2 regions of the Nocardioides lacus genome follow, and region 1 is predicted to be linked to the other one. Evidence: predicted binding sites of a transcription regulator. Region 1 holds the regulator's gene; the other holds the start of a gene.
What was found. Region 1 encodes LexA, which represses DNA repair genes until DNA is damaged. Its sites were predicted from a motif close to TCGAACANNTGTTCGA; they were not measured.

Region 1 (4,973 bases):
CGGCAGGCCGCCCTGTGCCTGCGGTCGGTGCTCGGTGACCCAGCGGAAGAAGATCCAGCCGCCGTACACGCCGAAGGTGGTGTTCTTGTCCAGCGACAGCGCCGGCTTGCCGAGCGGCCCGTAGGGAAGGTACTGGGTGTTGTCGTTGATGGCGGTGTAGACCTCGTCCTCGACCCACACGGCCGTCGACTCCATGAACCAGGAGTCTTCGGTGGCGTCGTAGGCGAACTGCACGGCGTGGAAGAACTCGTGCGCGGCCGTCACGTCGAGGTTGCTGATCGGCGTGCCGCGACCACCGAACTCCGAGGGTGCGAAGTCGTTGTCGAGCACGCAGAACGCCGGCGTGTCGTGGGCGGTGGACCCGGCCCGCGGCTCGGGAGCGCAGTAGCCGTAGTAGCCCTGGCGGCCGACGTCGGCCAGGTAGATGTCGGTCCGGCTGTCGCCGCCCATCGCGCCGTCCGACTCCGGCATCCGGTAGCCGGCGGCCTTATAGGTGGCGTAGATGTGCTCCAGCGTGGAGAGCACGACCGCCGGCGTGATCGCCCCCGCCGGCGCGTCGACGCCGGTGGTCGCGTAGTGCACGCACAACGGCAGTGTCTGGGAGCAGACCGTCTGCTCGCCCGCCAGCTTCGGCCGACTGAGCGCGGACTCCGCCTGCTGGCGGGCGGCGCCCCGCAGGGCGTCGTGCGTCAGCGCGAGGCGTCGCATGTACATGGTGGCGTCGCCGGGCGTGTCGCCGTCGGCGTCGCCCGAGGTGGAGACCCGGGGTAGCAGCGGCACCACCGAGTGGGCAGCGGTCTGGGCCCCGGCCGGGGTCGTGGAGGCGATGACCAGACCCGAGGCCATCAGGGCCAGGAGCGCGGTGAGGAGTGCGAAGGAGCGGGGGAAGGCGCGGTTCACTCAGGCAGTCTAGGGGCCAATTCCCAAACCGCCACGACGCCGCCGATGACGACCATCCAGCCGACCAGCACGTCGAGCACCCAGTGGTTGGCCGTGCCGACGACCACAGCCGCCGTGGTCAGCGCGCCCGCCCAGCCCAGCACCTTCACGATGCGCCAGCGCGCGTAGCGATGGAGCACCAGCGCGCACCACAGCGACCAACCGGCATGCAGCGAGGGGAACGCCGCCAGCTCGTTGGTGATGTGCCCCATGCCCTTGGGGGCCGAGGCGTCGGCGCCCCACCAGCCCTGGTCGGCGTGGAGGGCCAGCACGTCGGTGAAGCCGTCCATGAAGCGTGGGGGAGCGGTCGGCAGCATCAGATAGAGGCAGAGCGCGAAGATCGTGGCGACCATCAGGGCGCGGCGGGCCGGGAGGTAGGCGTCGCGGCCCTTGAAGTAGACCCAGATCAGCACGCCGGCGGTGACGATGTAGTGCGCTGTGGCGTACCAGAAGCAGGCCAACAGGCCGATCGTGTCGTGCCGGACGAAGAACTGGTTGATCGGGTGTTCCCAGTCCAGCCGGACGGCTCGCTCGATCCTGAGCAGCTCCTTGGCCCGGTGCACCGCCGCGTCGCGGTTGTCGCTGGCGAGCAGGCGCGAGGAGGTGTAGCCGATGTAGAGCGCTGTGACCAGGATGAGCTCGCGCAGGCCGGTGCCGACGGGCGCGAGCCGACGCCAGACGGTACGCCGCGTTCCCGGCGTACCGATGATCGCATCGCTCTCGGCGAGCACGTCCTCCCGCACCGCTGGCTCCCTCGTGACAGTGGGACCGGGCCTACCCGATCCCACTGATCCTATGCCCGGCCTCTCACAGACTTCTCAGAACCGCCGTGACCTTGCCCAGGATGCTCGCCTCGGTGCCGTCGATCGGCTCGAGCGAGGAGTTGTGCGGGATCAGCCAGACCTTGCCGTCCTTGCGGCGGAACTCCTTGACGGTCGCCTCGCCGTCGAGCAGCGCGGCGACGAACTCGCCGTTGGTCGCCGTCTGGGCCTGCTGGATGACGATGTAGTCGCCGTCGCAGATCGCGGCCTCGATCATCGAGTCTCCCTTCACGCGCAGCAGGAACAGCTGACCGTCGCCGACCAGCTCCTTGGGCAGCGGGAAGACCGCCTCGGTCTGCTCCTCGGCGAGGATGGGCGCGCCGGCGGCGATCGTGCCGACGAGCGGGATGTAGCGGGCCTCGGGCATCGCGTCGCCGATGTCGGTCTCGTCGAAGGACGACTCGTCGGCGCTGCTGATCGCCTTGCGGGCGGCCAACACCTCGGGCAGGAACACCTCGAGCGCGCGCGGGCGGTGCGGATCGCGCTTGATGAAGCCCTTCTGCTCCAGCACCTTCAGCTGGTGGGCCACCGAGCTGGTCGAGGTGAGGCCGACGGCGGACCCGATCTCGCGCATGCTCGGCGGGTATCCGCGCTTCTCGATGCAGTCGCGCAGGTGCGCCAGGATGCGCTGCTGCCGCGGTGTGAGGCCGGTGGCGTCCGGCGGGCCGTCGGGCAGCTCGGCGAGATTGGTCTCGGTCGGCTCCGGCTTCGAGGTCATGGTGCGACGGTAGTGCGGACGTCGTGCGGGTTCAAACATCTGTTCGAACTCGGCGTGTCGAGATCGCGCGGCGTGCGCCGGGTCGAGAGTCGTGGTTCGGCCGTGTGCGCTCGAATGCGTGTTCGACACGCCGTGCTACGCGGTTCCTTGAGTCGTTCGAACACCTGATCTACTCTCGCTCATGTGTTCGATCGAACGTCTGATCGAAACGGCGCCACCAAAACTGTCGGTGGCCGTCGGTAGACATCGGATCGAACGCGCAAGGTCCCGACTTCCCCAGGAGACTGACATGACCACCATGACCCTCGACCAGCTGCTCGACACGCCGCGCCGGCGCTCCACCGTGCGGCTCACCCGGCGCGGACGTGTCGTGGTCTTCGTGGCGGGCCTGATCGTGCTGCTCGGCCTGGGGCTGCTCATCTCCAACGGTGCCGGGGCGGCCCTTCACTCCGGTGCGCCCGAGACGACTCACTCCGTGGTGGTGGCCCCCGGTGACACGCTGTGGGATCTCGCCTCGCAGGCCGCCCACGGCGGTGACGTGCGCGCGATGATCGATCACATCGAGCAGATCAATGGCCTCTCTGGTGTGAGCCTGTCGGCCGGTCAGACGCTGCGGATTCCGAACTGACCGGACCGGCGCTCAGGGCTCGTAGGACGCGGGCCAGCAGCAGAAGTGCTGCGAAGAGGCAGGCGGCGGCCCCGACGGCCGCCAGGGCCAACAGGGCCCATGCGCGACGCTCGCCACCGCGGGCGTCGGAGCCGAAGTCGATGGCAGAGAAGACCAGGTAGCCCCAGGCGACCACGGCGACGGTCGTGCCCAACGAGAGCGCGAACACGTCCCGACGGAACCTGCGCGGCGGCCGCGCACCCTTTCGAGCGCCTTTTCGCTTGCCCCCGCTCTGTTCCGCCACAGAGCCATTCTCCCTTGTCCGGGCGCCCTCCGGGGGCCGTTCGGCGCGACACGCCGAGACGCCGCGCCGTCACTTGCAAGGCTGGTGGCCGCGGCGTAGGCTCACCACAACATCTAGTACTTACACCGGTGTAGTTATCCACATCTAGTTCACACCCGGGGCCGGTTGGTTGCACATCTTGCAGCCGGTTCTCCACAGCGAAAGCGTCTTCGTCCACAGAGGGCGCGCCTCAGCGATCATCCAGCGACCCTCGAAGGAGGACCTCAGATGCACTGCCCGTACTGCCGGCACAGCGACACCAAGGTCCTCGATTCCCGGGTGGCCGAGGACGGCGGCTCGATCCGGCGGCGTCGCCAGTGCCAGGGCTGCGAGAAGCGGTTCAGCACGGTCGAGCTCATGCAGCTGACGGTGCTCAAGCGCTCCGGCGCGACCGAGCCCTTCACGCGGGACAAGGCGGTGGCCGGCGTGCGCAAGGCGTGCAAGGGCCGTCCGGTGAGCGAGGACCAGCTGGCCTGCCTCGGCCAGGAGGTCGAGGACGCCCTGCGCACGAGCGGGTACGCCGAGGTTCCCGCCCACGAGGTGGGGATGGCGATCCTGGCACCGTTGCGTCAGCTCGACGAGGTCGCCTACCTGCGGTTCGCCAGCGTCTACCGCCAGTTCGAGTCGGCCGACGACTTCGAGGACGAGATAGCGGTCCTCCGCACCGAGCGCAGGCTGCGCCCGGCCGCCGAGGACATGCAGCCGGTCGCCACCGGCTGATCCAGACCGCCCGGGCAGGCCGTGGGGAAGCGTGCCTGCCCGGGCTTCCAAGCACCACAGCACCACGACGCATCGCAACGCATCGCAACCGACGCACGACACGACAATCACGCGACAAGGGGACAAGGCAATGACCGAGACGGTGAGCGGCGCGGGTCACAAGGCTCGCTCCGGTGCGGGGCTGCACCTCGAGCGGGTGTTCAGCACCGAGGGTGTTCACCCCTACGACCAGATCACCTGGGAGCGACGCGACGTCGTCCAGACCAACTGGAAGACCGGAGAGACGGTCTTCGAGCAGCGCGGCGTGGAGTTCCCGGACTCCTGGTCGGTCAACGCCTCCACCATCGTCACCACCAAGTACTTCCGCGGTGCCGTGGGCACGCCGCAGCGTGAGACCAGCCTCAAGCAGCTGATCGACCGCGTGGTGAAGACCTACACCAAGGCCGGGATCGAGCACGGCTACTTCGCGACCGACAAGGACGCGCAGGTCTTCGAGGAGGAGCTGACCTGGCTGCTCGCCAACCAGTACTTCGCCTTCAACTCCCCGGTCTGGTTCAACGTCGGCACCCCGTCCCCGCAGCAGGTCAGCGCGTGCTTCATCCTCTCGGTCGACGACTCGATGGACTCCATCCTCAACTGGTACAAGGAGGAGGGCTTCATCTTCAAGGGCGGCTCCGGTGCCGGTCTGAACCTCTCGCGCATCCGCTCCTCCAAGGAGCTGCTCTCCTCCGGTGGCACCGCGTCGGGTCCGGTCTCCTTCATGCGCGGCGCCGACGCGTCGGCCGGCACCATCAAGTCCGGCGGTGCGACCCGCCGTGCGGCCAA
Region 2 (4,973 bases), 2.1 Mb from region 1:
AGGCGACGCACGGGCGCTTCGACAAGGAGTTCATGCAGCAGCAGGCGGAGCTCGGCTCGGCGCCGCACGAGGACATCGGTTCGCTGCACGCCGATCTCCGCGCCCGGCGTGCTGAGCTCGCAGAGGCGGCGCGGGCCCGCGGCGTGCGTCTGCTCGCCTCGGCGACCAGCCCGCTGGACCAGCGCGTCACCACCACGGCAGACGCCCGCTACGAGCGGATGATCGACATGTTCGGCAGGCTGGCGCAGATGCAGCTCGCCTGCGGCATGCACGTCCACGTCTCGATCGACTCGCCCGAGGAGGGCGTGGCCGTACTCGACCGTATCCGCGGGTGGCTGCCGGTGCTGCTCGCCCTCAGCGCCAACTCGCCGTTCCTGGCCGGCCGCGACACGGACTACGCCAGCTACCGCAGCGTGCTGTGGGGTCAGTGGCCGACGGCCGGCGCGGCCGATGTGTTCGGCTCGATCGAGGGGTACGAGCGTGCGCGCGCTGCCCTCATCAGCAGCGGTGCCGCGCTCGACGAGGCGATGATCTGCTTCGACGCGCGCCTCTCCGCCCGCTACCCGACCGTCGAGATCCGGGTCTGCGACGTGTGTGCCGATGTGCGCGATGCGGCGACGATCGCCGCCCTGGCCCGGGCGCTGGTCTCGACAGTGGCCGACCAGGCCGCCGACGGCATGCCGGTGCCGGCGATCCGCAGCGAGCTCATCCGCGCCACCTCCTGGCGGGCCGCGCGGTGGGGCGTCGAGGAGCAGCTGGTCGACCCCGCCTCCGGTGCGCTCGTCCCGGCCTGGGAGCTGGTCGGCGAGCTGCTCGCGATGGTCGAGCCGGCCCTGAAGAGCACCGGCGACGACGAGCTGGTCAGGACCGGCCTCGCCCGGATCCGCGAGCGTGGCTCCGGGGCGCGGCTGCAGCGCGACGCGTTCGCGCGCGGCGGCATCGACGCGGTGGTCGAGGCGCTGGTGGAGCAGACGACCGCCTGAGGTCGAGTCGGGCCTGCGTCCGGGTCGAGTCGGGCCTGCGTCCGGGTCGAGTCGGGCCTGCGTCCGGGTCGAGTCGGGCCTCAGCCGTCGGCGGGCAGGGGGTTCTTCGGCAGCTTCTTGACCCGCGGTCGCCGCTTCGGCCGGTCCGGGATCATCGTGCGCATCTCCTCGAGCTTGCCCCAGCACAGCAGCCGGTCCTCGGCCTCCAGCACGTGCCCGGTGTTCGGGTTGGGGATCACCATCGAGCCGCGGTGCAGGGTGAGGACGGTGATGTCCCGCTCGCGCAGTCCGGACTCTCCGAGTGTCTTGCCGACGAGGTCCGCGTCGCCGTGCACCACGAGCTCTGCCACGCCGTACCCGGTGGAGACGGCGAGCCGCTCGCGCACGTCGATCTGCGGGAAGGCCACCTGGTTGTCGATGTAGTCGATGATCGCGCCGGCGACGTCGAGCTTGGTGGCCGTCTCGATGCCTTCCAGGCCGGGGGAGGAGTTGACCTCCATCACCAGCGGCCCGTCGACGCTTTCCAGCATGTCGACGCCGGCCACCTTGAGGCCCATGATCTGGGCGGCCCGCACGGCCGTGCGCTCGAACTCCTCGTCCAGCTCGACCCGTTCGACCGCGCCGCCCCGGTGGACGTTGGAACGGAAGTCCTCTCCCTGAGCCGTACGCCGCATCGCCGCCACGACGCGGTCGCCCACCACGAGCGCCCGGATGTCGCGCCCCTTGGACTCCTTGATGAACTTCTGGATCAGCACGTTGTGCCGGGTGGAGTGCAGCGTCTCGATGATCGCCTCGGCGACCTTGATGTCCGGCGCCAGGATCACGCCGATGCCCTGGGTTCCCTCGAGCAGCTTGATGATGACCGGCGCACCGCCCACCCGGTTGATCGCCGGCACGACGTCGGCGCGGTTCCGCACGAACGCCGTCGGCGGCATCGCGATGCCGTGTCGGGACAGGATCTGGTTGGCCCGCAGCTTGTCGCGCGAGTTGGTGATCCCGCTCGAGGTGTTGGGCGTGTAGACGTCCATCTGCTCGAACTGCCGCACCACGGCGGTGCCGTAGTAGGTGATGGAGGCGCCGATGCGCGGCAGGATCGCGTCGTACTCCGTCAGCTGCCTGCCGCGGAAGTGCAGGTCCGGCTCGTCGCCGGACAGATCGATCGCGAACCGCAGGGTGTTGAGCACCTTGACGTTGTGGCCGCGGTCGAGGGCGGCCTGACGCAGGCGCTGGGTGCTGTAGCTGCGCGGCGCGCGAGACAAGAGGGCGATCTTCACGAAGGGATCCTGGTTGGATGGGGACGTGTCCACGAACGATCCCACCCGCACCGTCGGCTGGCGTGAATGGGTCGGCCTGCCGGGCCTCGGGATCGAGTGGCTCAAGGCCAAGATAGACACCGGCGCCCAGACGTCATCGTTGCACGCCTTCGCCTTGGAACGGTTCGGGCGCGACGGAGAGGACTGGGTCCGGTTCGAGGTGCACCCGTGGCAGCGCAGCTCGGCCGATCCGGTGGTGGTCGAGCTGCCCGTGCATGACCGCCGGCACGTCCGGTCCTCCTCCGGTCACGTCGAGGAGCGGTACGTCGTCACGCTCGACCTGCGCCTGGACGGTCGGATCGTGCCAGCCGAGGTCACGCTGACGCGCCGCGACGCGATGGGCTTCCGGATGCTCGTGGGCCGTGAGGTGCTGCGGCGGGGGTTCCTGGTCGACTCGTCGGCCTCCTATCTGGGTGGGAGGCCACCCAAGGACGTACGCCGCGCCAACCGCCGTCCGGAGTGATGCCGAGGCGTCATCGTGTGACCGTCGAGGCGTCAACGTGTGACTGTCGAGGCGTCGGTGCGTGGTAGTTGAGTTGCGTCGAGGCGGATGTCGCTTCGGGGTTGGTCTGAGGAAAAACGGAAAGCGTGGGCTAGTCCCAGCGTGGCCCGGTGTCTTGGCCGGGTCGAGTGCCTTAAGCACAGTTGCGTCGGGCCACGATGGCTGTGATCCAGTACGACGAGATTTCCGCGCTGGTCCGGTTACGAGAACAGGGTTGACCACACACATCCGACCACCTAGGCTTCGAACATGCGTTCGAACTGATCTCTCTCGGTGGTGGTCCTCATGCATCAGATCCAGACGGCACTCGCCACGATCACTGCTGCCCTCGACCAGGCCACGGACGCGAACCCGGTCTTCCTGGGAACGAATGACAAGAAGGACGTGCTCGCCGCGCTGATGCGGTCCCGCGCGCGGCTCGAGGAACTGTACCTGCGGGTGGTCGCCTCCGCCGACGATGTCGCCGCCGAGGTCGGTGCCCGCGATGTCGCGGCCTGGCTGACCGCGCAACACCGGGTCGAGAGTCCCGCCGCGCACACCACCCTTCGGTTGGCCCGGGAATTAGAGGCCCGGCCGGTGGTGCGGGCAAGGCTCGCGCGCGGTGCGTTCAGTCTCGAGCACGCCCGCGTCATCCTCCGTGGCCTGGACGACCTGCCCGACGACCTACCCGCCGAGGTGTTGGCGCGGGCGGAGGTCACGCTGTGCGACCTCGCGAGTGAGCACCGGCCCAAGGACCTGCGCCGCCTCGCCACGCATCTGTTGGAGGTCGTCGCACCCGAGGTCGTGGAAGCTGCCGAGGCCGAGGCGATCCGTCGGCTCGAGGAACAGGCCCAGGTGAAAGCGTGCCTGTCGATCACCGACCAAGGTGACGGGACGACCCGGATCCACGGCATCGTGCCCGAGGTCGTGGGTCATCGGTTGCGGACCTACCTGCAGGCCTACACCCAGCCCCGGGTGGCGGCCCTGGAGGCCGACGGCCGGGTCCAGCCTCGGAGCCGGCTCCTCGCGCACGCGTTCGCCCAGCTCCTGGAGAACACCGATCCCACCCGACTCCCCGCCCACGGGGGTGACGCGACAACGGTGGTGGTGACCATGACGCTGGACCAGCTACAGGCCGACCTCGGTGTTGCTTGGCTCGATGACGGCACCCCCATCAGCACCGGGGAGACCCGCCGGCTGGCCTGTACCGCGGGGATCATCCCCGCCGTCCTCGGCGGAGCATCCGAGCCCCTCGATCTCGGCCGCACCCGACGACTCTTCACCGGCCCCCAGCGCAAAGCCCTCGCGCTACGCGACAAACACTGCCGAGCAGAAGGCTGCACCGTCCCCGCACCCTGGTGCGACGCCCACCACGACCAACCCTGGTCAACCGGCGGCCACACCGACCTGAATCACGGATCCCTCCTCTGCGGACACCACCACAGACGCGCCCACGACCCGACGTACGAGACGATCAGGCTCCCCGACGGGCGCTACCGCTTCCAACACCGAACCCGGACCGCCCTGCGCCGTTGAGACAGCAGGCCCCCGGGTCCCGCCCGGCCCGGTGCCGGTTCAGCTCACGGCAGAGAGCGCGATCCTGCGCAGATCGACGACCGTGTAGCCGGGCCAGCCGTGAATGGCCTGCGTCCACTCCTGCGGGAACGCCGTGTCGCCGTGATGGGCACCGAGCAGGCTTCCCGCGACCGCTGCCACGGTGTCGGTGTCGTCGCCGACACCGATGGCCAGGGCGAGGGCGTCCTCGACGTCGTGGTTCGCCCGCAGAATCGCGCCGTACGCGACCTGGAGGGTCCTGACCGTCCAGCCGTTGGGGTGGAACCGTCCCAGGTCGCCGCCGGCGGCCTCGCGCAGGAGCTCGCCCCAGCGGTGGGGGTCGCTGACCAGGTCCAGGCCGGCGGGGAGGTCGATGCCGCCACCGGAGACAGCGAGTCGGACGGCTTCGGTCCACAGCACGCAGGAGTCGGCCACGTCGGGGTCGGCGTGGGTGAGTGCCGCCACGGCGCGCGCCGTCTCGGCGCAGGCCGCCCGGTCCTGCAGGTGGGCGAGGGCCACGGGTGCCGTGCGCATGAGCGCTCCGTTCCCGGCCGCGTGCGGATGCGCCGCGGCATAGGCCGCGGCGCGTGCGGACATCGCTTGCCCGAGCTGCGGCAGGTCGTCGTCGGCGAGACCATCGAG

Region 2: P5P86_RS15340 (HNH endonuclease signature motif containing protein) is a predicted target of LexA. The motif match lies at 3,042-3,057, and genes of this name have one in related genera.

What each region holds. Positions count from the first base shown of each region.
Region 1 is NZ_CP123620.1:1,036,362-1,041,334, forward strand. Features, by position in the region: gene P5P86_RS04805 (MXAN_6640 family putative metalloprotease) at 1-900, opposite strand, end outside; gene P5P86_RS04810 (phosphatase PAP2 family protein) at 897-1,682, opposite strand; gene lexA (transcriptional repressor LexA) at 1,747-2,478, opposite strand; gene P5P86_RS04820 (LysM peptidoglycan-binding domain-containing protein) at 2,768-3,106, shown strand; gene nrdR (transcriptional regulator NrdR) at 3,657-4,148, shown strand; gene P5P86_RS04830 (vitamin B12-dependent ribonucleotide reductase) at 4,279-4,973, shown strand, end outside.
Region 2 is NZ_CP123620.1:3,243,991-3,248,963, reverse strand. Features, by position in the region: gene P5P86_RS15355 (carboxylate-amine ligase) at 1-983, shown strand, start outside; gene rimK (30S ribosomal protein S6--L-glutamate ligase) at 1,064-2,257, opposite strand; gene P5P86_RS15345 (ATP-dependent zinc protease family protein) at 2,283-2,759, shown strand; gene P5P86_RS15340 (HNH endonuclease signature motif containing protein) at 3,084-4,313, shown strand; gene P5P86_RS15335 (ADP-ribosylglycohydrolase family protein) at 4,353-4,973, opposite strand, start outside.